One region of the Streptococcus sp. DTU_2020_1000888_1_SI_GRL_NUU_041A genome, then DNA from elsewhere that is predicted to be linked to it. Evidence: predicted binding sites of a transcription regulator. Region 1 holds the regulator's gene; each other region holds the start of a gene.
What was found. The regulator Rex, encoded in region 1, represses fermentation and respiration genes when NADH is low (regulators of the CRP and FNR family bind a similar motif). The targets are predictions, from matches to a motif close to TTGTGAANTANTTCACAA.
Positions count from the first base shown of each region.

Region 1 (5,960 bases):
ACGACATTTTAAATACCGGTCGGACTTTCTCTGAAGCAGCTAAAATTGTCTGTCGCGAAGGCGCAGTCGAAATCTATGCTGTATCCAGTCATGGTCTCTTCGCGGATAAAGCTGCGGAATTGCTGGATAATTCTCCTATCAGGGAAATTCTTGTGACCGACTCTGTTGATACCAAAGAAAAAACACCTAAGAATCTCCACTACATTACAGCTAGTGAACTGATTGGTGATGCTATTGTCCGCATTCAAGAGAGAAAACCAGTCAGCCCACTCTTTGCCTATCAAAAGAAATAAGGTAACCGGAGTGATTTATTTAGATAATGCCGCTACAACTGCTTTGTCGCCTGCTGCAATCCAAGCAATGACCAAAACTATGACCGTCTTTGGAAATCCATCCAGTACGCATAGTCATGGCCGAGAAGCTAGTAAACTCCTCAGACAGGCGCGTGAGGATATTGCTCAAGCTCTGCATACTCAAAGCAATAAGATTCTTTTTACTTCAGGTGGCACTGAAAGCAACAATACTGCTATCAAAAGCTATGCCCTTCGTCACCAGAACCGAGGAAAACATATTGTTACCACTGCTATTGAACACCATGCTGTCTTAGAAGTGGTGGAGTACTTAGTAGACAAATTCGGCTTTGAAGCTACTTTTGTTCAGCCGGTGGATGGTCAGATTCGAGCGGCGGATATTAAAAAGGCACTTAGACCTGACACTATTCTTGTGTCCGTCATGGCGGTTAATAACGAGACGGGTGCCATGCTCCCCATTAAGGAAATTGGTGAATTACTGCACGAACATCCTGCTGCTTTTCACGTTGATGCTGTCCAAGCAATTGGTAAACTTCCCATCTACCCTGACGAGCTAAGGATTGACTTCCTCTCTGCTTCAGCGCATAAGTTTCATGGTCCCAAAGGCGTTGGCTTCCTTTATGCCAAGAAGATGGATTTTGACAATTTCATGCACGGTGGCGACCAGGAAGAAAAACACCGGGCCGGAACTGAAAATCTAATCTCTATCACAGGTATGGCGGCGGCTCTGTCAGATAGCACGGAAAATCTTGAGGAAAATCTAGAGCATGCTCAAGACTTAAAAGACAGCTTACTTGCTGACTTATCGGACATTGACTTTTACTTAAATGAAAGTCAGCCCAGCTTGCCTTACGTCATCAATTTGGGATTTCCCAATCAAAAAAATGACCTGCTTCTGCTTCAAATGGATTTAAATGGCTTTTCCATTTCAACAGGATCAGCCTGCACGGCCGGAGCTATACAACCTAGTCATGTCCTGCAGGCTATGTATGGCAAAGATTCCAACCGCTTGCACGAGTCCATTCGGATCAGTACTTCGGACCAGACGACTCTGCAAGAGATTCAATCATTTACAAAGAAATTAAAAGAAATTTTAGGAGGATAAGATGGCCTTTCAAACATCTGTTAGCTTAGCAAACTGTGAATATACCTATTCACTTCACCCAAATGTCAAGAAATTTACCTTGCGCGACAATACTTTCGCGGAAAGCAAGGTTGGAAACTATGAACTCTCTCGTCTGCTGGAATCTGTTCCCAACAGCGGAAATGGTTTTCTGCTGAAAATCATCGTCAATAAAGATTTAAATGGTTTTAAAATTAACATCACTGACAAATCAGGCCTGCGCTTGGTCAATATTTTCAAATCAGAAGACCATCACATTATCCAGCAAAAATTCTATTTCTTGATGGATAGCTTGGTTGAAAGAAATATTTTTGAAAAGATACCACAATAAGCAAGATTCTAGCAATTTTGCTTTTTTGCTTTAGGCTCTTAAAAAAACGAGCTTGACTTCTACTTAGAACACTTGAAGAAAAGACTAACCGAACCCAAAGAAAGGATTAACAATGGTTGAACTGACCTATTTGGACTCATATAAGGTAAAACGAACACTTACCTATGAAGACTTCGACGAATTTCTTCTCGCCTTCTCTGGCTGTGTCACAGTTCCTGACTCGCTCAAGGTGCTTTCTGTTACGTATAAGGGACACCAGCTGCCTTTTGCAGGGCTAATTGGAGACTTGTACCGCCAGATGTACCAGTTAGACTTAACTCCCTATCAGGACTAATCTCTTCGCAACTGCAACATAACTTAAACTTTCACTCTTTTCTTTTTTAGTGCATTAAACATCTTTAATTAGTTGATTTTTTCACAAACTTCCTATAAAATAGAATTAGAAAGGTTGTGATTTTGTGAAAACTGAAAAAAATACTACAATTCCTCGAGCAACTGCTAAAAGGCTATCGCTCTACTATCGTATTTTTAAACGTTTTAATGCTGAGAAGATCGAAAAAGCCAACTCCAAGCAAATCGCTGAAGCCATTGGTATTGACTCTGCTACTGTCAGACGAGATTTTTCTTATTTCGGTGAGCTTGGCCGCAGAGGATTTGGTTATGATGTCAAGAAATTGATGAACTTTTTTGCTGACCTCTTAAACGACAATGCTATTACCAATGTCATGATTGTTGGTGTTGGTAATATGGGGCGGGCTCTGCTGCACTATCGTTTTCATGAGCGCAATAAAATGAAGGTTGTAATGGCTTTTGACACAGATGATCATCCAGAAGTTGGCAGCACAACCAGCGATGAGATTCCTATCTATGGAATTTCCCAAATCAAAGAAAAAATACAGTCAGGAAATGTGCAAACTGCCATCCTAACTGTACCTAGCGTAAAAGCTCAAGAAGTCGCATCTATCTTAGTTCAGGCTGGTGTCAAGGGCATTCTCTGTTTCTCACCTGTAAACCTATCCCTACCTAAGGATGTGGTCGTCCAGTATGTTGACCTGACTAGCGAACTGCAGACTTTGCTCTACTTCATGAGAAAAAATGATTATTAATTTGAAAGAGGTATTAAACACTCTATGAGTAAACCTATTATTGGAATAACCGGAAATGAAAGAGAAATCCCAGACGATCACTTCATCCATATGAGCTATACAGCGACAGGATTCGTTGAGGGTGTCAAAGAAGTTGGCGGAATTCCAATGATTTTGCCAATCGGTGATGAAGAAATGGCTAAACAGTATGTTTCCATTGTCGATAAATTAATCATCACAGGAGGTCAAAATGTATGCCCTCAATTCTATGGTGAAGAGAAAACCATTGACAGCGATGATTATTTACTCAAGCGAGACATTTTTGAGTTAGCTTTAATCAAGGAAGCTCGCCGCCAAAATAAACCAATCTTCACTGTCTGCCGCGGAACCCAACTTTATAATGTAGCCCTAGGTGGTACTCTTCATCAAGATATTGAAGATCATTGGCAAGATAGCTCTGCTGAATACACGACTCAAAGCATGGTGACCAAGAACGGTTCTATTCTGCACGAAATCTATGGACCAGCATCTGAAATCAACTCCTTCCACCACCAAAGTATCAAGGATTTGGCGGCCGGCCTAGAAGTCACCGCCTATGATCCTCGGGATAAGATTATTGAAGCCATCACTTCTACTGACGGTAGTCCTTTCCTTGGCGTCCAATGGCACCCAGAGTTCTTATTTGGCTCCAGAGAAGGAGACTTAGCTCTGTTTGATTATGTTGTCAATATTCTTTAAAAACCTCTACTCCTAGATAAACTTCTTTTCAACACGAATAGAAGTTTTTTATATTCAAGTAAATCAAATTATATCATATCTGTCTCCTCTCGATAGCTATAGTAGTTGGACTTGGATACAATCAAATGATCCAAAAGAACCAAGCCCATCATCTCACATGCTTCTTTCATATGCTGGGTCACCTCATCGTCATTTCTGCTGGGAACGACTGAGCCTGATGGATGATTGTGTACCAGTATGATAGATGTCGCTAGATGCTTGAGAGCGTAGTGGAGAATCTCTCTTGGCTCAGCAATGCTTCTGCTGACCGTCCCCATAAAAATAGTCTGCTGGTGCAAAATTTGATTTTGACTATTAAGATAAATAGCAACCAAGCACTCCTGCCTCATATCTCCCAATTCCTGCTGCATCTTCTGGGCTAATTTTTGACTGCCCATAATCTGCTCTTTTTGCAAAACCTCTGCTCGGTTAATCCGACGCCCCAATTCGATAATGGCCTGCAGCTCCACAGCCTTAATCGGACCGATTCCAGAAATAGTTTGCAATTCCTGCAAAGTTAAATACTTGAGATCGTTCAAACTGGAAATTGATGATAAAATTCTTTGAGAAACTTGAAAAACACTTTCTTTTTTGTTGCCTGTCCTGAGAAAGATTGATAGAAGCTCCTGGTTACTGAGTTTTTCAGCGCCTTCTCTCATCAATCGCTCCCGCGGCATCATGCTAATATCATCTTGAAATGAAATGCTATACATAGAAACCTCCTTACCTTATTATTCGGAAAAAGAGTCAAAATCAGCAAGAATAGATACAAAAAATCTTTCGTCCAGAACAAATTTTAGATAAAAAAACACTCCAAAAGTAGAGTTCTTCCTAACCTTTGGAGTGAAATGTTTTTTACCTTTAAATCTGCATTTGATTATAGGACTTACTAAAAGATTCAAGAACTTCCTTAGGAGCCTTGTCATACTCGACAGAGCCTTCTAACGTTCCCTTGACAATCGTTCGATTGGTTGCCGCAGCATCCTCACAAGTAACCAAAGTAATCTCTGTAACGCCTTCGGTATCCTCAATCAAATCCGTTCGATCTGGAGTTACCGTTTCAACACTAGTGATTACATAAGTATAGACATGCTCTTTATCAGTGATATAGATCTTCATGCCAGCCTTAGCACGATCCAGTGGGGAAAAGAGCATGTTGCTAGCCCCTGTGATGCCAAAGACATGGTGGCTAGCCAAGGCATAATTCCCCTGCCCCATCTGCTGAGTCTCTTTCATCGTACCAGCACCATAATACAATCCAGCATTATCCAGTCCTTTGAAGATCGGCAAATTCATGGAAACTTCCGGAATAGAGATGCCTCCGATAACAGGCAATTGCTGCGCTTTCCACTGAGCATTGATGACCGCCTCTGTAGAAAGCGACTCTACCTTATTAAAGTCAAAGCTAGTCTCAGCATTTTTATTTTTATTAATAGAGTCTTTGGAAACCTTGCTGACCTGATATTGGTTTGTATGCCAAACCATAATCATGTTTCGGATTTGCGCATTAAAGATCAAGCCAAGGGCCACAAAAATTAATAATGTCGCAACAATATTGATGAAAATATTTCTTTTACTTCTTTGTTTTCTTTTTCGACTTCTTTTTCCTTGTACCATATAGAGGTCCTCTTTTACGATTCGTTTTCTTCCTCTGCTACATCTTCTTTATCGTCTGCTTCGACGCTTGTAAAGGTGACAATCTGTGCATTTTGGTCCAGACGCATGACCTTAACTCCCATAGTTGAGCGGCCAGTCTGAGAAATATTCGCCACACTGGTCCGGATGATGACACCAGTATTAGTGATAATCATCAAATCTTCCTCGCCAGTAACAGTCATCAGACCAGCAAGAGGTCCGTTCTTATCAGTGATATTGGCTGTTTTAATCCCTTTACCACCACGTCCCTTGGTTGGGTACTCACTAGCAAGAGTTCGCTTACCATAGCCTTTTTCGGTAATGACAAGCACTTCGTCTCCTTCAGCAATCACTCCAGCTCCAACGACCTGGTCACCATCTCGAAGATTAACTCCGCGAACACCAGTCGCTATACGGCTCATGCTCCGGACAGCTGTCTCATTGAAGCGGACAGAATAACCAAACTTCGTACCAATGATAACATCTGCAGCACCGTCTGTCAGAAAGACATTGATTAACTCGTCTTCATCTTTCAAATTCAAAGCCTTAAGACCGTTCTGACGAATATTAGCAAATTCTGTCACACTGGTCCGTTTGACCACCCCATGACGGGTAGTAAAGAAGAGATAGGAATCATCACTTCGGTCTTGCTGGACATTAATAATAGTCTGAATAGTCTCTCCTTCATCCAGTTTCAA
Region 1 covers NZ_CP135591.1:1,346,162-1,352,121, forward strand. The annotation lists gene RSK81_RS06500 (ribose-phosphate diphosphokinase) at 1-293, shown strand, start outside; gene RSK81_RS06505 (cysteine desulfurase family protein) at 304-1,416, shown strand; gene RSK81_RS06510 (DUF1831 domain-containing protein) at 1,418-1,765, shown strand; gene RSK81_RS06515 (DUF4649 family protein) at 1,878-2,099, shown strand; gene RSK81_RS06520 (redox-sensing transcriptional repressor Rex) at 2,224-2,871, shown strand; gene RSK81_RS06525 (gamma-glutamyl-gamma-aminobutyrate hydrolase family protein) at 2,896-3,588, shown strand; gene radC (RadC family protein) at 3,657-4,340, opposite strand; gene RSK81_RS06535 (class A sortase) at 4,489-5,244, opposite strand; gene gyrA (DNA gyrase subunit A) at 5,259-5,960, opposite strand, start outside.

Region 2 (5,960 bases), 850 kb from region 1:
AGGCCGCAAAATCTTTGAGAGAAAGCTTGTGGCGTTTCTGGTATTCCGTCCAAGTTGTCTTTAAGCTATCCAGATACTGCTGGGTTGAATAGAGCCCGTTGACATAAGGTGTTGTCGAGTAATTTGGGCGCCAAAAATCCATGACATCGCGTGTCTGGGCCACATTATCATCATTGAAAGCGAGGATACGGGGATTGCTGCTAATCAGCATAGAAATGGCTCCCGCTCCCTGCGTTGGCTCGCCTGGTGTGTTAATGCCATACTTGGCAATGTCGCTAGCTAGCACCAAAACTTTGCTGTCTGGATGTTTTTCAATATGGAGCTTGGCATAGTCCAGTGCAGCAGTAGCTCCATAGCAGGCTTCCTTAATTTCAAAGCTGCGGGCAAAAGGCTGGATACCCAAAAGGCCATGGACAAAAACAGCTGCCGCCTTGCTTTGGTCAATCCCTGACTCAGTAGCCACGATGACCATATCAATCTTTTCTTTGTCCTCTGCTGTCAGGATGGGGTCTGCTGCCGCCGCTCCCAAGGTAACAATATCCTCAGTCAGAGGAGCAATGCTTAGTTCCTTGAGTAAGAGCCCCTTGCTAAGCTTGTCTGGGTCAGTTCCACGGGCTGCAGCTAAATCATTTAATTTTAAGACATAATTACTGGTCGCAAAACCGATTTTGTCGATTCCGATTGTCATTATAAGACCTCTTTAAATCCTTTTATTCTAGTATATTCCGAAAACTATTTTACCATACTTAGGAATAAAACTCTTACAAAAACATCTAATCTCAGCTAAATCAGGCTTAAGATGTATTTTCCAAAATAAAAACAGCAGATGGCTCTACTGTTTGTTTGCTGTGAGTTTGCTTTGGCGCTTTTTCAAGTAGTGGTAGAGCTTGAGTACGACAGTGCCGCTGGCCATGCCAATCGAGATGACCAAGGCCAGAATGACCACCAGAGTGGCGTGAATCATGGCTTGGCTGTAGTCACCAGTGACAAAGAAGGCAGTCGTCCGATAGGAAATGTAGCCTGGGACCAAGGGGGCTAGAATGGCCAAAATAAAAACAACAGCGGGCGTTTTGTAGATGATGCTGAGAATTTGGCTGACGCAGGAACCAATGATAGCAGCCACAAAGGTTGCTATAATGACATTTGTCGGTCCTTTGAGCAGGAGATAGAGCAGCCAAATAGCCATACCCAGTACTCCACCGGGAATCAGCATACTGCGCTGGACATTTAGAACGATTAAAAAAGTAATGATAGCCAGTAGGCTGGCAACTGCTTGCAGTAAGAATGTCAAGATTGTCATAGGCTTATTTCATAATAAGGAGGGCAACAGAAGTGCCTGCACCGAGAGCAAGAGTGATGAGGAGCGATTCAAAGAGCTTGCTCATCCCAGAGTTGATATGGTTGGTCATGATGTCACGCACAGAGTTGGTCAGAGCAATGCCGGGCACAAAAGGCATGACAGAGCCCGCAATAATCAAATCATCTGTGGAGTTAAAACCGGAATAGCGCGTCCAGACATGTGCCAGCAGTCCGAAGACAAAGGCTCCAGCAAAAGCTGTCACAAAAGGAATGCGGATATACTTGTCAACATACAAAGAGAAGGCAAAGCCAAAGAAGGTAGCAATGGCAGCCCCCAAAGCATCGTAGAAGTTTCCGCCAAACATGATGGAGAAGAAGGGAGCACTGAGCGTTGCGGCAGCAATCAGCTGCTTGTTGTTATAGGGCAGCTCCTTCACCTTGAGGCGATTCAGCTCATCAAAAGCCTCCTGAAGACTGATTTCTCCTGTTACCAACTGACGGGAGACCTGATTGACATCGCAGACCTTCTCGATATTGTAGTTGGTCTTGAGATTACGCTTCATCCGTGAAACATTTGTATTTTCAATCGAAAAGAAAATAGCTACTGGCATTGCTAAGGCATTGCAGTCGATAATCCCTTGCGAATGAGCGATACGAATCATGGTGTCTTCCACCCGATAAGTCTCGGATCCGCTCTGTAGCAGCAGTGTCCCAGCCAGCATGATGACATCTACCGCCAGATTGAAATCTTTGGCTTCTTCCCTGATACCTTTCTCTGTCATTTCCCCAGTCCTTTTCCTAGTATAGCAATAGAACCATTATACCATAAAGCCTCTGAAAAATATCATCAAGTTGGCAGTCACTCGAAGTCTGAAATACAAAAAAGAAGATTGGAGATTTCCAATCTTCTTTCAAATGGTTTGTAAGTCCTTAGTCGTTTATTAGCTCAAAGCATCGTCCATAGAGAGCACTTCGTGGAAGACACGTTGAGTCAATTCAGTCTTTTGCTCTGGAGTCAAGTACTTAGTGTTTACACAGTAACCTGAGATACGAACGATAACATCTTCGCCAGACATAATCTTGTCGTAAACATCCTTCAAGTCCATAACGTTCAAGTTAACGTGCTGACCACCGTTTTCGAAGTAGCCGTCCAAGATAGTAACCAAGTTGTCTACTTGTTCGTCGTGTGTCTTACCAAGCGCACGAGGTGATACTTGAGTTGTCAATGAGATACCGTCAGCTGCGTAACTGAAGTCCAGACTAGCAAGAGAGTTCAAGTTTTGCAACCAGCCACCTTTTGCCTTGTTTGATGGGTTAGCACCTGGTGAGAAGAATTCCAATTTAGACAAGTTTACGCTACCATCTTCGTTGAGGTAAACTCCTTTGTGAACTGGTGAGTTACCAGTTTGTTTAGAGTAAGCAACGTTAGATGTGATAGTCAGAAGAGACACAGTAGCTTCTGCATTCTTATACAGTTTGTGGCTGCGCAGACGAGTTGTGTAAGCTTCAACCAACCATTCAGCCAGTTCGTTTGAGCGAGGGTCATCTTCACCCCAACGTGGGTATTCTCCGATCGTTTCATAGTCGTAGATATAGCCATTTTCGTCGCGGATTGGCTTAACAGTTGCATACTTGATAGCAGACAAGGTATCAACAGTGTTGGCAAATCCACAGATACCGAATCCCATGTTAGCGCGTTGGTAAGTTGGCAAGAAGGCCATTTGAACAGCTTCGTAGTTGTACTTGTCAGTCATGTAGTGGATGATGTTCAAAGCATCTACGTAAGTGTCAGTCAACCAGTCCAGAGATTTTTCAAAGTTCGCTTTAACTGATTCGAATTCAAGAACTTCGTCACGGATAGGTTCGATGTCAAATACCTTGTAGTCTTTATGAACATCGTCGTAACCACCGTTAAGACCTGTCAGAAGGGCTTTCAGCACGTTTACACGAGCACCAAAGTATTGGATGTTGTGGCGTTGTTCTTCATTTTCAGGGTCAAGCGGAGACACACAACAAGAGATACAGCTCATTTCACCGTAACCATCTCGAGCCATTGTTGTTACACCTTCGTATTGGATAGAAGAGTGCTTGTGGCTCATGTGCATACAGTAGCGACGGAATGAGTATGGAAGTTTGTCAGTCCAGAGAACGGTCAAGTTTGGTTCTGGGGAGTTACCAATGTTGTCAAGTGTGTTAAGGAAACGGTAGTCCATCTTTGTAACACGGTGACGGCCGTCGTTACCCATACCTGCCATAGAAGTAGTGATGAAGGTTGGGTCACCAGAGTAAAGTTGGTCGTAAGCTTTCGTACGAGCAAACTTCACTGTACGAAGTTTCATAACGAAATCATCAACAAATTCTTGGATTTCTGATTCAGTGTAAGTACCGCGAGCCAAGTCACGTTCAGCATAGATGTCAAGAACGATAGGCACACGTCCGAGAGAAGTAGCAGCACCGTTGATGACACGGCAGACAGCCATGAAGGCGATGTTAGTCCATTGGATAGCTTCTTTAACGTCGAAAGCAGGACGGCGAACGTCAACTCCGTAAAGGTCACCAAGTTTTACAACTTCACCAAGTGCTTGGTATTGCAGGTTGATTTCTTCGCGCAGACGGATTGTTTCTTCGTCAATATCAGTCAAACCATTCCAGTCGCGAACTTTTTCAGCCATGAGGTAGTCAGCTCCATAAAGAGCAAGACGTGCGTAAACACCGATGATACGTCCGCGTGAGTAAGCATCTGGAAGACCAGTTACAGTGTGGGCGTGACGAGCACGGCGGATGTTAGAAGTGTAAGCACGGAAGATACCGTCATTTACTGTAGTAACATATTTAGTAAAGATTTCGTGAACAGCAGGATCTGGTTCGTATCCATTTTCTTTCAAAGTAGTTTCAGCCATGCGGATACCGCCTTTTGGCATGAAGTTCAATTTGAAGAGTTCGTCGTTTTGGATACCGTAAATCAGTTCGTTGTCCTTGTCAATGTAACCAGCGTCAATATCAGCGATAGATGCTGGACGAGTGTCCATTGGGAAACGAGTTTCTTCGTAGTGAGCTTTTGTTTCTTCTACGATTTTCTTGATGTGGAGTGAGCGCTCAGTAGGACCTGCCAAGAAGCTTTCATCTCCATCATAAGGTGTGTAGTTAGCTTGAACGAAGCGAGAAACACTTGCTTTCTCTTTCCAGTCTTCACCTTTGAAGCCTTCCCAAGCTTTGTCAAAAATATCTTGAGCTTCAACAACTGTTTTTACAACCATTTGATTTTCCTCTTTATTCTAGCAACATAAACTGTTACATTTATAAGTAAAGTATATCATATGGTAATCGGTTTCACAAACCATTTTTGGCAGAAAGAAAGACTTTCTTTTATAATACAGAAAGTAAAAAGTCTCAGATGTGTACTATAGATTTGAAAAACATAACTCTTTTCAAATATTTTGGAAAAATGGGTAAAAAAGTTATAATAAAAGTAATTAAAATGTCATACAAAAATTGCTGACGAAGAATCTTACGTTTAAAATACTTTTTACAAGAACGAAAAACTGTTTCAGATTTATTTGAGCAAAAAGGGCTGACTTTGTGAAAGCCTGTAAGCTGAGATTGATGGCAGGAGAAAGGAGGAGGGTATGCTGATTTTTCCACTGATTAACGATACATCTCGGAAGATTATCCACATTGATATGGATGCTTTTTTCGCTTCGGTGGAAGAGCGGGATAATCCTAAGTTAAAGGGGCATCCAGTCATTATCGGCAGCGACCCACGCTTGACAGGCGGTCGTGGTGTCGTCTCCACCTGCAATTATGAGGCCAGAAAGTTCGGAGTTCATTCGGCTATGAGCTCCAAGGAAGCCTATGAGCGTTGTCCCCAGGGGATTTTTATCTCGGGGAATTACGAAAAATATCAGGCGGTCGGATTGCAGATCCGAGAAATTTTCAAACGTTATACGGACTTGATTGAACCCATGAGCATCGACGAGGCTTATCTGGATGTAACGGAAAACAAGCTGGGGATTAAATCCGCAGTCAAAATAGCCAAGCTGATTCAGCATGATATCTGGAATGAACTCCATCTGACAGCTTCGGCAGGCGTTTCTTATAATAAGTTTCTGGCCAAGATTGCCAGTGACTATGAGAAGCCTCATGGTCTGACTGTTATTCTGCCTGAGGAAGCAGAGGCCTTTCTGGCGCCTATGGATATTGCCAAGTTTCATGGAGTTGGTAAGAAGAGCGTTGAAAAACTACATGGCATGGGTATTTATACCGGTGCAGATCTGCTCAAGGTATCAGAAATGACCTTGATTGATAAGTTTGGTCGCTTTGGTTTTGATCTCTATCGTAAAGCGCGTGGCATCAGCAATAGTCCAGTCAAATCCAATCGTATTCGTAAGTCGATCGGGAAGGAGCGGACCTATGCCAAACTGCTCTATAGTGAGGAGGACATCAAGAAAGAGCTGACCCTGCTGGCACAGAAGGTAGAAAATAGCTTGACTAAGCATGACAAGAAAGGGCGAACTATCGTTCTGAAAATCCGCTATGCTGATTTCTCCATCTTGACTAAAAGGAAAAGTTTGAATCTAGCCACTCAAGACAAGGAGCAAATCGAGCGAACGGCTCATGAGATTTACGATAGCTTGGAAGAACAACCACGAGGTATTCGTCTG
Region 2 covers NZ_CP135591.1:2,195,368-2,201,327, reverse strand. The annotation lists gene RSK81_RS10840 (hydroxymethylglutaryl-CoA synthase) at 1-688, opposite strand, end outside; gene RSK81_RS10835 (threonine/serine exporter family protein) at 833-1,300, opposite strand; gene RSK81_RS10830 (threonine/serine exporter family protein) at 1,305-2,081, opposite strand; gene pflB (formate C-acetyltransferase) at 2,241-4,556, opposite strand; gene dinB (DNA polymerase IV) at 4,926-5,960, shown strand, end outside.
Region 2: the regulator Rex is predicted to act here: its motif matches at 4,618-4,635, upstream of pflB (formate C-acetyltransferase).

Region 3 (5,960 bases), 720 kb from region 1:
GTGTTATTTACACTGAATTCTGTTATAATAGTCTGTATTATCACTGAAAAGAGACTCACATGACAAAAAAAGTAATCGCTGTGGATTTGGACGGAACCTTGCTGGATTCTAACAGCAATCTGTCTGACTTCACCAAAGAAACCATCAAAAAAATTTCCCAAAAGGGCCACAAGGTCATCATCACAACAGGACGGCCCTACCGCATGGCTTTGAAATATTATAAAGAATTAGAGCTCAATACGCCCATGATTAACTTCAATGGCTCTCTGACTCACATTCCAGAAAAGAAATGGGACTTTGAAAAATCGCTGACGCTGGATAAGTCCTTTCTGCTGGATATGGTTAAGCGCAGGGATGAGATTGAAGCGGATTTCATTGCCGGCGAATACCGCAATAAATTTTATATCACCAATCCTAATGAAGAAATTGCTGATCCCAAGCTCTTTGGCATCGATGCTTTTAAGCCTGAAAATCAGTTTCAAGCCAATCTAGTAACGGAGAATCCTAACGCCATTCTCCTGCAGACACGAGCAGCTGACAAATATGCTCTGGCAGAGGAAATGAATGCTTTTTACCAGCATGAACTTGCCATCAACTCTTGGGGCGGACCGCTCAACATTCTCGAGTGTGCTCCCAAAGGGGTCAACAAAGCCTTCGCCCTTCAGTACCTGCTTAATGTTCTCAATGTGGATCGTAAAAATCTGATTGCCTTTGGCGATGAGCAAAATGATACTGAGATGCTGTCCTTTGCTGGCACTGGCTATGCCATGAAAAATGCCAATACTGACCTGCTGCCCTACGCAGACCAGCAGTTGTCTTTGACTAACGACCAAGATGGCGTCGCCCACGAGCTAAACAAACTCTTTTTATAAAAGTAGACAATTAGGCAAACTCTGTTCGAGAGTTTGTCTTTTATTTTTTGTCTTCTCTCGACCTCAATCATGCTTAAAAGCTTTAAAAATCAGAGCTTATCCGCAGTACCATAGTTTTAAAGGTTACTTTTACTTGAAATTGTAAGCGTTTGCTATTTGTTTAAGTTTGTGATATAATTAACATAATCGAAAACTAAATAACAGGAGGAAACTACTTATGAAAGCAGTTGTTGTAAATCCAGAAGGAACCAATGTCCAACTCATCGAAAATAAGGAACTTCGTCCTCTTGAAACAGGGGAAGCTCTCGTTGACATTGAATACTGCGGTGTCTGCCATACTGATTTACACGTCGCGCATGGTGACTTTGGTAAGGTACCGGGTCGCGTTCTTGGGCATGAAGGTATCGGTATTGTCAAAGAAATCGCTCCAGATGTAAAAAGTCTCAAGGTCGGAGACCGCGTCAGTGTCGCTTGGTTCTTTGAAGGCTGCGGCACTTGTGAATACTGTACAACTGGTCGCGAAACCCTTTGCCGTACAGTAAAAAATGCTGGTTACTCTGTTGACGGTGGGATGGCAGAGCAATGTATCGTAACAGCTGACTATGCTGTCAAAGTTCCTGAAGGACTGGATCCTGCCCAAGCTTCTTCTATCACCTGTGCTGGCGTAACTACCTACAAAGCCATTAAAGAAGCCCAGCTGCAGCCAGGACAATGGACAGTAATCTTTGGAGCAGGTGGATTGGGTAACCTAGCGGTTCAATATGCCAAGAAAGTCTTTAACGCACATGTTGTCGCTGTTGATATCAACAATGACAAGCTCGCTCTGGCCAAAGAAGTTGGTGCTGATATCGTCATCAACGGCTATGAAGTTGAAGATGTCGCTGCTCTTATCCAAGAAAAAACTGGCGGTGCTCATTCTGCCGTAGTAACAGCCGTTTCTAAAGTTGCCTTCAACCAAGCTGTTGACTCTGTTCGTGCTGGCGGTCGAGTAGTTGCCGTTGGATTGCCATCTGAAATGATGGACCTCAGCATTGTCAAAACCGTTTTAGATGGTATCCAAGTCATCGGTTCCCTCGTTGGTACACGTAAGGACTTGGAAGAAGCCTTCCAGTTTGGTGCTGAAGGATTGGTGGTTCCTGTCGTTCAAAAACGTCCTGTTTCAGATGCAGTGGATGTCTTTGACGAAATGGAAGCGGGTACTATTCAGGGACGTATGGTCCTTGACTTCACACACTAATACTTTAAAACATGTCAATCCCAACATTTACCAAACTTTTGGAAACTTATGATGGACAAACTTGATATTATATAGAAACTTTTGCCATTACAGAGGGAGACTAAAGACATAAGATGCAATTTCTTGTCTTTGGTCCTCCTCTTTCTTTTTTGAAAAATAAACACTTTCTCAAACACGATTCTTTTCTTTCATTTCAAAAGTCTCTTTCATATTATTTCAACATTCTTTCATATATTGACCTATTGTATTTTCTGTTTTCCTAATTTATTAAAACATTTCTATAGCTATGGTTTGCTTATACCTATATTTATCAGGGTTTCAGCAAATACTGACATTTTTGAAAGAAAAAGTCGTTTTTAGGAACAAACGCTTGCATTTTTCATGAAAACGTTTTATAATAAACTTGCCTTAAAGTTTTCTTAAAACTTAAGTCAAACATTTTATAAGGAGGAATGTCAATAATGAGTATCGGAATCATTATTGCTAGCCACGGTGAATTTGCTGCTGGTATTCATCAATCAGGTTCTATGATTTTCGGTGAGCAGGAAAAAGTACAAGTTGTAACTTTCATGCCCAACGAAGGACCAGATGATCTCTATGCAAAGTTCAATGACGCTGTGGCTTCGTTTGATGCGGACGATGAAGTGTTGGTCTTGGCTGACCTTTGGAGTGGCTCTCCATTCAACCAAGCTAGCCGTGTCATGGGTGAAAATCCAGACCGCAAGTTCGCTATCATTACAGGCTTGAACCTGCCTATGCTGATTCAAGCTTATACAGAAAGGATGATGGATGCCAACGCCGGCGTTGAAGCTGTTGTTGCTAACATTATCAAAGAAGCCAAGGAAGGAGTCAAAGCTCTGCCTGAAGAGCTGAACCCTGCTGCTGAAGAAGCAAATGCTCCTGCTGCGGCTGCTCCAGTTGCCCAAGCAGCAATCCCTGAAGGGACTGTAATCGGTGACGGCAAGCTCAAAATCAACCTTGCCCGGATCGACACACGTTTGCTGCACGGTCAGGTAGCAACAGCTTGGACGCCAGATTCAAAAGCAGATCGTATTATCGTTGCTTCTGATTCAGTAGCTCAAGACGAACTTCGTAAAGAGTTGATTAAGCAAGCTGCACCAGGTAATGTCAAAGCCAATGTTGTCCCAATCGACAAATTGATTGCTGTTTCAAAAGACCCTCGCTTTGGCAACACTCATGCCTTGATTCTGTTTGAAACTCCTCAAGATGCCCTTCGTGCTGTTGAAGGCGGTGTGCCAATCAAGACCCTTAACGTTGGTTCCATGGCTCACTCAACTGGTAAAACAATGGTCAACAACGTACTGTCAATGGACAAGGAAGACGTTGCTACTTATGAAAAGCTGCGTGACCTTGGCGTTGAATTCGACGTACGTAAAGTACCAAATGACTCTAAAAAAGATTTGTTTGATTTGATTAAGAAAGCCAACGTGCAGTAGAATCAAACGTTTTGCTTTTATTAATTTAGGAAAGGATTTAGAACATGTCTATTATTTCTATGGTTTTAGTAGTCTTTGTTGCCTTCTTAGCTGGTCTAGAAGGTATCTTGGACCAATTCCAATTCCACCAACCGCTGGTTGCTTGTACCTTGATTGGACTGGTAACTGGTAATTTGGCTGCCGGTGTTATGCTGGGTGGATCTCTCCAGCTGATTGCTCTTGGCTGGGCTAATATCGGAGCTGCTGTAGCACCTGATGCCGCCCTCGCTTCTGTTGCCGCTGCCATCATCATGGTACTGGGTGGAGACTTCTCAAGCAAAGGAATCGCTGTAGCACAAGGTGTTGCTATTCCACTTGCTGTTGCTGGTCTCTTCTTGACTATGATTGTCCGCACTTTGTCAGTCGGTTTGGTTCACGGTGCAGATGCTGCTGCGAAAAAAGGAGACATTAAAGGAGTTGAACGCGCTCACTTTATCGCTCTCTTCATGCAAGGAGCACGTATTGCTATCCCTGCAGCACTTCTTTTGATGATTCCTGCTGAGTCTGTTAAATCTGCTCTTGAAGCTATGCCAGCTTGGCTATCAGAAGGTATGCAAATCGGTGGTGGTATGGTCGTAGCCGTTGGTTATGCCATGGTTATCAACATGATGGCAACTCGTGAAGTATGGCCATTCTTCGCTATTGGTTTCGCTTTGGCTGCTGTCAGCGAACTCACTCTGATTGCCCTCGGTGCAATTGGTGTCGCTATTGCCCTCATCTACCTTGCCTTGTCTAAAAAAGGCGGAAATGGCGGTGGTGGAGCAACAGCTTCATCTAACGATCCAATCGGCGACATCCTAGAAGACTACTAAGAAAGGAGACACACTATCATGACAGAATTAAATACTGTAAAACCTGATGAGTCAGGAAAATTGACTCTTTCAAAGGCTGACCGTCAAAAAGTTTGGTGGCGTTCTACTTTCTTGCAAGGCTCTTGGAACTACGAACGTATGCAAAACTTGGGCTGGGCTTATTCACTGATTCCAGCTATTAAGAAACTTTATACTAAAAAAGAAGATCAAGCTGCTGCTCTTGAGCGTCACTTGGAGTTCTTCAACACTCACCCATATGTTGCAGCTCCAATCATCGGAGTTACACTTGCGCTTGAAGAAGAAAAAGCAAATGGTGCAGCAATTGACGATGCGGCTATCCAAGGGGTTAAAATCGGTATGATGGGACCTCTGGCTGGTATCGGAGACCCTGTCTTCTGGTTCACAGTTCGTCCTATCCTTGGAGCACTTGGAGCATCTCTTGCTTTGACCGGAAATATCATTGGTCCACTTATCTTCTTCTTAGCTTGGAATGCTATCCGGATGGCTTTCCTCTGGTACACACAAGAATTGGGCTACAAGGCTGGTTCTGAAATCACTAAAGACATGTCTGGTGGTATCCTCCAAGACATTACCAAAGGTGCTTCAATCCTAGGTATGTTTATCTTAGCTGTTCTGGTTGAGCGCTGGGTATCTATTAAGTTTGTCTTTAACGTTTCATCTGTTAAGCTAGATGATAAAGCATATATCCATTGGGACAAATTGTCTAGTGGCTATAAGGGTATCCAAGAAGCCTTTGCTCAAGTAGGTCAAGGACTATCTCAAACCCCTGAAAAAGTTACAACTTTCCAACAAAACTTGGATTCCTTGATTCCTGGTTTGATGGGACTGCTTCTAACTTTCGCTTGTATGTGGTTGCTTAAGAAAAAAGTATCCCCTATCACTATCATCATCGCCCTCTTCGTAGTTGGTGTACTAGCTCACGTTGCTGGTTTGATGTAATCAAAAAGAAGGTTTCGGCCTTCTTTTTATTGTGGTATAATAGCTATATTATTTAAAAGGGAGTTACTCTATGGCACAGTCACAAAACAAAACAGTTGAGTTTAATACCACTGGCGTTTCCTATCTTGGATTAGGCGGAAAGGTTGGGAAATTTTTAATCGGCGAGACAGCTCTGGAGTTTTACGCTGATGCCAATGTAGAAGATTATATCCAACTGCCTTGGACTAGCATCACTGCTATCGGTGCTAATGTTTCTGGCAAGAAAGTCAGCCGCCACTTTGAAATCTGGACTGATAAAGGAAAGTTTCTCTTTGCCTCCAAAGACTCTGGTAAGATTCTCAAAATTGCGCGAGAACATATCGGCAATGATAAGGTCGTTAGATTGCCGACTCTGTTACAAAAAATTGCTGGAATCTTTAAGAAGAAAAAATAGGGTTGAAAAAGTTTCTGCCCTATTTTTTATATTTCCGACTAAGACAAAACCAGCTTGTACCACCAAAATGGAGCTAGCACAAAAAATTGGAAAGTGAATCAGTCTGAGAATGCACTCTTTCAGCCCCCTTGAAATAATGGGATGAAGTAA
Region 3 covers NZ_CP135591.1:2,070,510-2,076,469, forward strand. The annotation lists gene RSK81_RS10230 (Cof-type HAD-IIB family hydrolase) at 60-872, shown strand; gene adhP (alcohol dehydrogenase AdhP) at 1,090-2,109, shown strand; gene RSK81_RS10240 (PTS sugar transporter subunit IIB) at 2,571-3,566, shown strand; gene RSK81_RS10245 (PTS mannose/fructose/sorbose transporter subunit IIC) at 3,611-4,417, shown strand; gene RSK81_RS10250 (PTS system mannose/fructose/sorbose family transporter subunit IID) at 4,436-5,377, shown strand; gene RSK81_RS10255 (DUF956 family protein) at 5,448-5,810, shown strand.
Region 3: the regulator Rex is predicted to act here: its motif matches at 1,039-1,056, upstream of adhP (alcohol dehydrogenase AdhP).

Region 4 (5,960 bases), 960 kb from region 1:
CGAATATTATCCGCACGAGCTATATCTTTCAGATAAACATAATATTGCCCATTAACCTTGATAACATATCCACCCTTGACTTCATTGACAATATCCTCAGTCCTAAGTTGATAGTTGGGATCTTTCATCAAAAGATCTTCGCTGAAAATAGCATCATATGGAACTTTCCCATTATAATAATGATAGTGATCACCATGAGAAGTGACATAACCCTGATCAGTAATCTTGATAACAATCTGCTCCGCGTTAATCCCCTCTTTTTTGCTTACTTCGTCAGGCGTTAACTCCTCAGACTTTTGAACAGCTTGCTTACCATCAATATAGCTAACTCGATTGGATTTTTTAATCGAACTGTTTGCCTGATAATAACCTAGCTGATGAGCAAAAAGACCCACAGTAGCAATGACAACAATTCCTGTTAAGTATTTCTTATTTTTTTCCATTGAATATCACTTTCTTTTTTGATTATACAGAATTCGCTAAAACTTATCACAATTTACAATTAACTCATAATATACCCCCAAAGAAATCATCTAAATATTTTTTCTATAAAATATAGCAGAAACTCAATTTTTAACAACTTATTAAACTCATTAACTAGTTAATTAACTGGTTAATATTTTACTCCTCATCATCTAGTCTGTCAAGATTTTTTTATTAGATTGTAAGAAAAATATTATTTGTTCTTTATTTGTCCAATTGTCATAATACAAAAAAAGCTTATCCTTTCGGATAAACTTTTTTAAAAATATATCAAGCTTCTTAAGCTTTACCTTCTGAACCGAATACGTCGATACGTTCTTCAACTGATGCTTGGATAGCTTTTACACCGTCAGCCAAGAATTTACGTGGGTCGAAGAGTTTCTTCTTGTCGTATTCTGCTTCGTTTGCTTCGTAGTCGCGAGCAAATTTACGAGTTGCGTTAGCGAATGCGATTTGGCATTCAGTGTTAACGTTAACTTTCGCAACACCAAGTTTGATAGCTGCTTGGATTTGGTCATCAGGAATACCTGAACCACCGTGCAATACGATTGGGAAGCCTGGAAGAGCTTCTGTCAATTTCTTCAAGTGGTCAAGGTCAAGACCTTCCCAGTTTGCTGGGTATGGGCCGTGGATGTTACCGATACCTGCTGCCAAGAAGTCGATGCCAGTTTCAACCATTGCTTTAGCATCTTCGATTGGAGCCAATTCACCTTTACCGATGATACCGTCTTCTTCACCACCGATAGTACCAACTTCAGCTTCTACTGAGATACCTTTAGCGTGTGCTTTTTCAACAACGTCTTTAGCCAATTTAAGGTTTTCTTCTACTGGAAGGTGTGAACCATCAAACATGATAGAAGTGTAACCAACTTCAATACACTCAAGTGCATCTTCGTAGTGACCATGGTCCAAGTGAATCGCAACTGGTACAGTGATGCCCATTGATTCTACAAGGTTAGCGATCAAGTTACGAGCAACTTTGTAGCCACCCATGTATTTAGCAGCACCCATTGAAGTTTGGATAAGCACTGGTGCTTTCTTTGCTTCTGCCGCACGCAGGATAGCTTGAGTCCACTCAAGGTTGTTTGTGTTGAATCCACCAACTGCGTAACCATTGTCACGAGCTGCTTGGACAAATTTTTCTGCTGAAACGATTGCCATTCTTATCAGGCCTCCTCTTATTTTTTGTGGTTAAACCACTTACATTGTTTATTTTATCACTTTTTCACTAAAATTGCTAGTTTTTCCTGAAATTTTAAAGAATTACAGGGAGACACTCAGCCTTTTTAAGCGTCTCTATTGCAAAAAGAAAAAGCTGACCGAAGCCAGCTTACTTGATGCGGAGAGAGGGACTTGAACCCTCACGACCTAAAGCGGTCACAGGATCCTTAGTCCTGCGCGTCTGCCAATTCCGCCATCCCCGCGATTGAGTACCTTACTAGTATAACAGGACAGCTAAGGCTTGTCAAGAAAATTTTTTAGTTTATTTCAAAAAATCAACTTTCTACTCAATCAGTAAAATTGGAAAATCTAAGCGAAAATGAAGCTACGGAAGGAACACAGAAAACTCAAGGTTGCTGAGTCGCAATAAAGACAGCCACAGTTTGGTCGGGATCGTATTTTTCAAAGTCAATAGTATAGTCCCGATGAAGCTCACCTGTTTCTTCTGCCTGCCAAATCCTCTGCCAAGCATGAAGAATCGCTTGAGGATCCTCCTTATCAGCCTCAAATACTTGATAGGTCTGCTCGGATGTATCAAAATCATAGACTTCCCCATCTGTCAAACGGCAGATAGAGAGACTGTAGTCTCCTTTGTAATCACTGGCATAGTCATGATAGACAGCATAGACCGGTTCCCCTTCAGCAAAAGCTTCTTTCACAGCCCCCTCTTGTTCCTGCCAGAGAGCTTGGATTTTTTCTACACAATGCTCATCTTGGAAATTATTAGTACGAATACTAGCTAAAATGTTTAGAAACATCTTCTTCCCTCCTTTTGCTTTCATTATAACATTTCTCTAGAAAAATCGCTTATCCTAGAAAAAGCAGGTCTATCTCTCCGAGCTCTTTTCTACCGCTGCTGTGACAAAGGCTGTATAAAGACCTTCAGGTCGGTTCGGGCGGCTGGAAAGCTCTGGGTGATACTGACAGGCTACGAAGAATTTATTTTCTGGGATTTCCACTATTTCGACCAAGCGATTGTCTGGTGAAACTCCAGAAAATACAAATCCTGCCGCCTCAAACTGCTCGCGGAAAGCATTGTTAAACTCATAGCGATGACGGTGACGGCGCTGCACGACTTCTTGATGGTCGTAAGCTGCTGCTGCTTTAGAATTATGCTTAAGTTTAGAAGGATAGAGCCCCAGCCTCAGCGTCCCACCCAAGTCTTCGACATCAATCTGATCACGCATGAGGTCAATAATCGGATACGGTGTGTCTGGATTGAGCTCTGCTGAGTTGGCATCTGCCAGCCCTAGGACATGACGGGCGAATTCGACACAGGTTAACTGCATGCCCAAGCAAATCCCCAACATAGGTACATCCTGCTCACGCGCATAGCGAATTGCCTGAATCTTACCCTCAGTTCCTCTCTGACCAAAGCCACCCGGAACGATAATCCCATCCGCATTTCCAAGAAGCTCTGTGGCGTTTTCGGCCGTTACCTGATTCGCATCAATCCAGTCAATCTTAACCTCCGCATCATTGGCATAACCTGCATGCTTGAGCGCTTCAACAACTGAAATATAGGCATCTGGCAACTCGACATACTTACCCACAAGAGCAATTCGGACCTGCTTTTCCAGACTCATCACTTTCTCTACCATAGCTGACCATTCAGTCATATCCGCTGCCGGCACATCTAGCTTCAGATGATCACAGACGATTTGGTCCATCTTTTGGGCCTGCAAATTGAGAGGAATTTGGTAAAGATGCTCCACATCCAACGACTCAATGACCGCCTCCGGCGCCACATCACAGAATTGAGCCAGTTTGTTTTTGATATTTTGTCCAGCCGGCTTCTCTGTGCGGATGACCAGCATATTAGGCTGAATCCCCAGACCTCGCAGCTCTTTGACAGAATGCTGAGTCGGCTTGGTCTTCATTTCACCGGCTGCCTTGAGATAGGGCAGGAGGGTCGTATGGATATACATGACATTGTCTGCTCCGACATCCGCCTTCATCTGGCGCAAAGCTTCTAAAAAAGGAAGAGACTCGATGTCGCCCACTGTGCCACCGACCTCTGTGATAATCACATCCGAGTCCGTCGTCCGTGCTGCCCGCTTGATCTTGTCCTTGAGAGCATCTGTAATATGTGGAATGACTTGGACCGTCGCTCCCAGATACTCGCCTTTACGCTCCTTGCGTAGGACTTCGCTATAGATTTTACCAGTGGTGACATTGGAGTATTTATTGAGATTGATGTCAATAAAACGCTCATAATGCCCCAAATCCAGATCCGTCTCAGCTCCATCATCTGTCACAAACACTTCCCCATGCTGGTAAGGGCTCATGGTTCCGGGATCAATATTGATATATGGGTCAAATTTCTGAATCGTAACCTTGAGACCGCGATTCTTCAAAAGCCGGCCCAAGCTAGCTGCCACAATCCCTTTCCCGATAGAAGAAATTACACCGCCGGTGACAAAAATATATTTAGTTGACATACGTGCTCCTTTTCATAAAACTATTCACTCCAGCAACCACGTCGTTTCTGGAATCTTATCTAGAGGAGGATTTTCCATAATCTGTCTGAAAAAGAAAAATAGCTCCCTGAACACAGGAAGCTCTGACCTCTAAAAGAGGTGCCCGAACAGTATAATATCGCAAACCTAAAAAATTGTCAAATGATTTCATTCGGTTTTCATCCATTTTCACCAATACTAATAACATGTGTTTCAAATTCTACATCGGGCATGCACTCTGCTAAATCGTGTCGGATTCCTTTTAAGCTTTCCGACTTCTTATCTTAAGAATCTTCATGCTGTTTCTCACCATTCTGATAAGAATTCTGCCTGCCGATTATCATCCCTGATTTTTTTAACCTTTTGAATAAATAAAAATCTAATAATAAAACACAGGGCATTCAAGATAACAAACATATAAACAAAGGTAATCCAGTTGAGCTGGAATGGCATATAGTCCCCTGTCTGAAGAGAAGTCATAATCTGGATATTCCTTGCAGCATAGATGGCCACAGGCAGAGTGAGCAAGAAAAGTAGATTGCTGATCACAATGTAGGGGTTAAGCAGGATACGATAAACCTCTCTCTCCTCATATCCTAGTAAATCAAACATCAATAGAGTCTTCATATTACCATTCAAGCCAATAAACACTGCTAGGTAAATCAATAAACATCCCGTTATGACACCGATACTTTGGTTGATAATAGCGCTTGCTTTGTTGGCGGTCTGACTTCTTTGTACAGCTGATAATTTTTCCTCTAGGGAGCGAACTTTTCCTTCACCTTTTTCTTGAGGCTTATTGGTCAATCTGCCATTAAAACGATTGTCAGCTTCATTTACCATAGCGGATGCTTGGTCTCTTGGAATATATATCGTCTTTAAATCAGCATTCTCCGCAAATCCAGCTATCTTTATCTGATGCCGCTTTCCCTTTACTCTTAACTCTAGAGTATCCCCAACTTTAAGGCCGTAATTCTCCCGCAATTCAGGGTTTACGAAGACACCTTGTGTGGGATCTAGAATTTCTCCCTTACTGCCAATCAGCTGAAACAAGTCATTTTGGCTTGTAAGTGAAAGGGCCTGATAGGCTATAATTTCGCCTTTTATCATTAGATCAACATCGTATCTCAGATAGGTTACAGAATCTGAAGCTGACTCAGCCTCCTCCTTTCGGTAGTTATCATAGCTGATCTCATAAGAATAGTGCCGACCGGCCTTCTGAGATTCAAGGATTTTAGAGGAGCTAAAAGTAAGAGACAGGCTTAAGACGAACATGATGCTAAACGTAACGATAGCAATCAACAAGAGACCTAAGGTGCTAAAATGACTTAGAGTTAGCTTAAATTTGAATTTATGCTTCATAGGCAGCTTTTGAATCAGCTTCTCTATCAAACCAGGACGGATGCTTTTCCCGTCAGTCTGTTTCATCATTAGAGCCAGATCTGTCTTTCTCACCGTCAGTCCTGCCAGATAAGTAAGAGCTCCTAGTAAAAGACTTAGGAAGAGGGTTCCCGTCATAACCGACTGTAGAGAAACTCCTTTACTCAATCCTTGAACGAGATAGGTCTGGCTATTCGCAGAAAGGAGGATATCAGATCCCCAGAAGCCTAAGGCTAAGCCAATCAAGGAACTGACCACGGATAACCCGCAGATTAATAGCGCATAGCTTGCCAGCACACTGGAGAAAGAAAAGCCAAGGGACATCAGCTGGGCCAGCTGTACTCTATTTCTTTGGAGCGTTCCTCTGATGAATAAGGATAAAATGAGGGAGAAGATGACGACCATGGCGACAGTAAT
Region 4 covers NZ_CP135591.1:387,294-393,253, reverse strand. The annotation lists gene RSK81_RS02065 (pneumococcal-type histidine triad protein) at 1-443, opposite strand, end outside; gene RSK81_RS02060 (class II fructose-bisphosphate aldolase) at 763-1,644, opposite strand; tRNA gene RSK81_RS02055 (tRNA-Leu) at 1,822-1,907, opposite strand; gene RSK81_RS02050 (GyrI-like domain-containing protein) at 2,052-2,462, opposite strand; gene RSK81_RS02045 (CTP synthase) at 2,532-4,145, opposite strand; gene RSK81_RS02040 (FtsX-like permease family protein) at 4,470-5,960, opposite strand, start outside.
Region 4: the regulator Rex is predicted to act here: its motif matches at 1,689-1,706, upstream of RSK81_RS02060 (class II fructose-bisphosphate aldolase).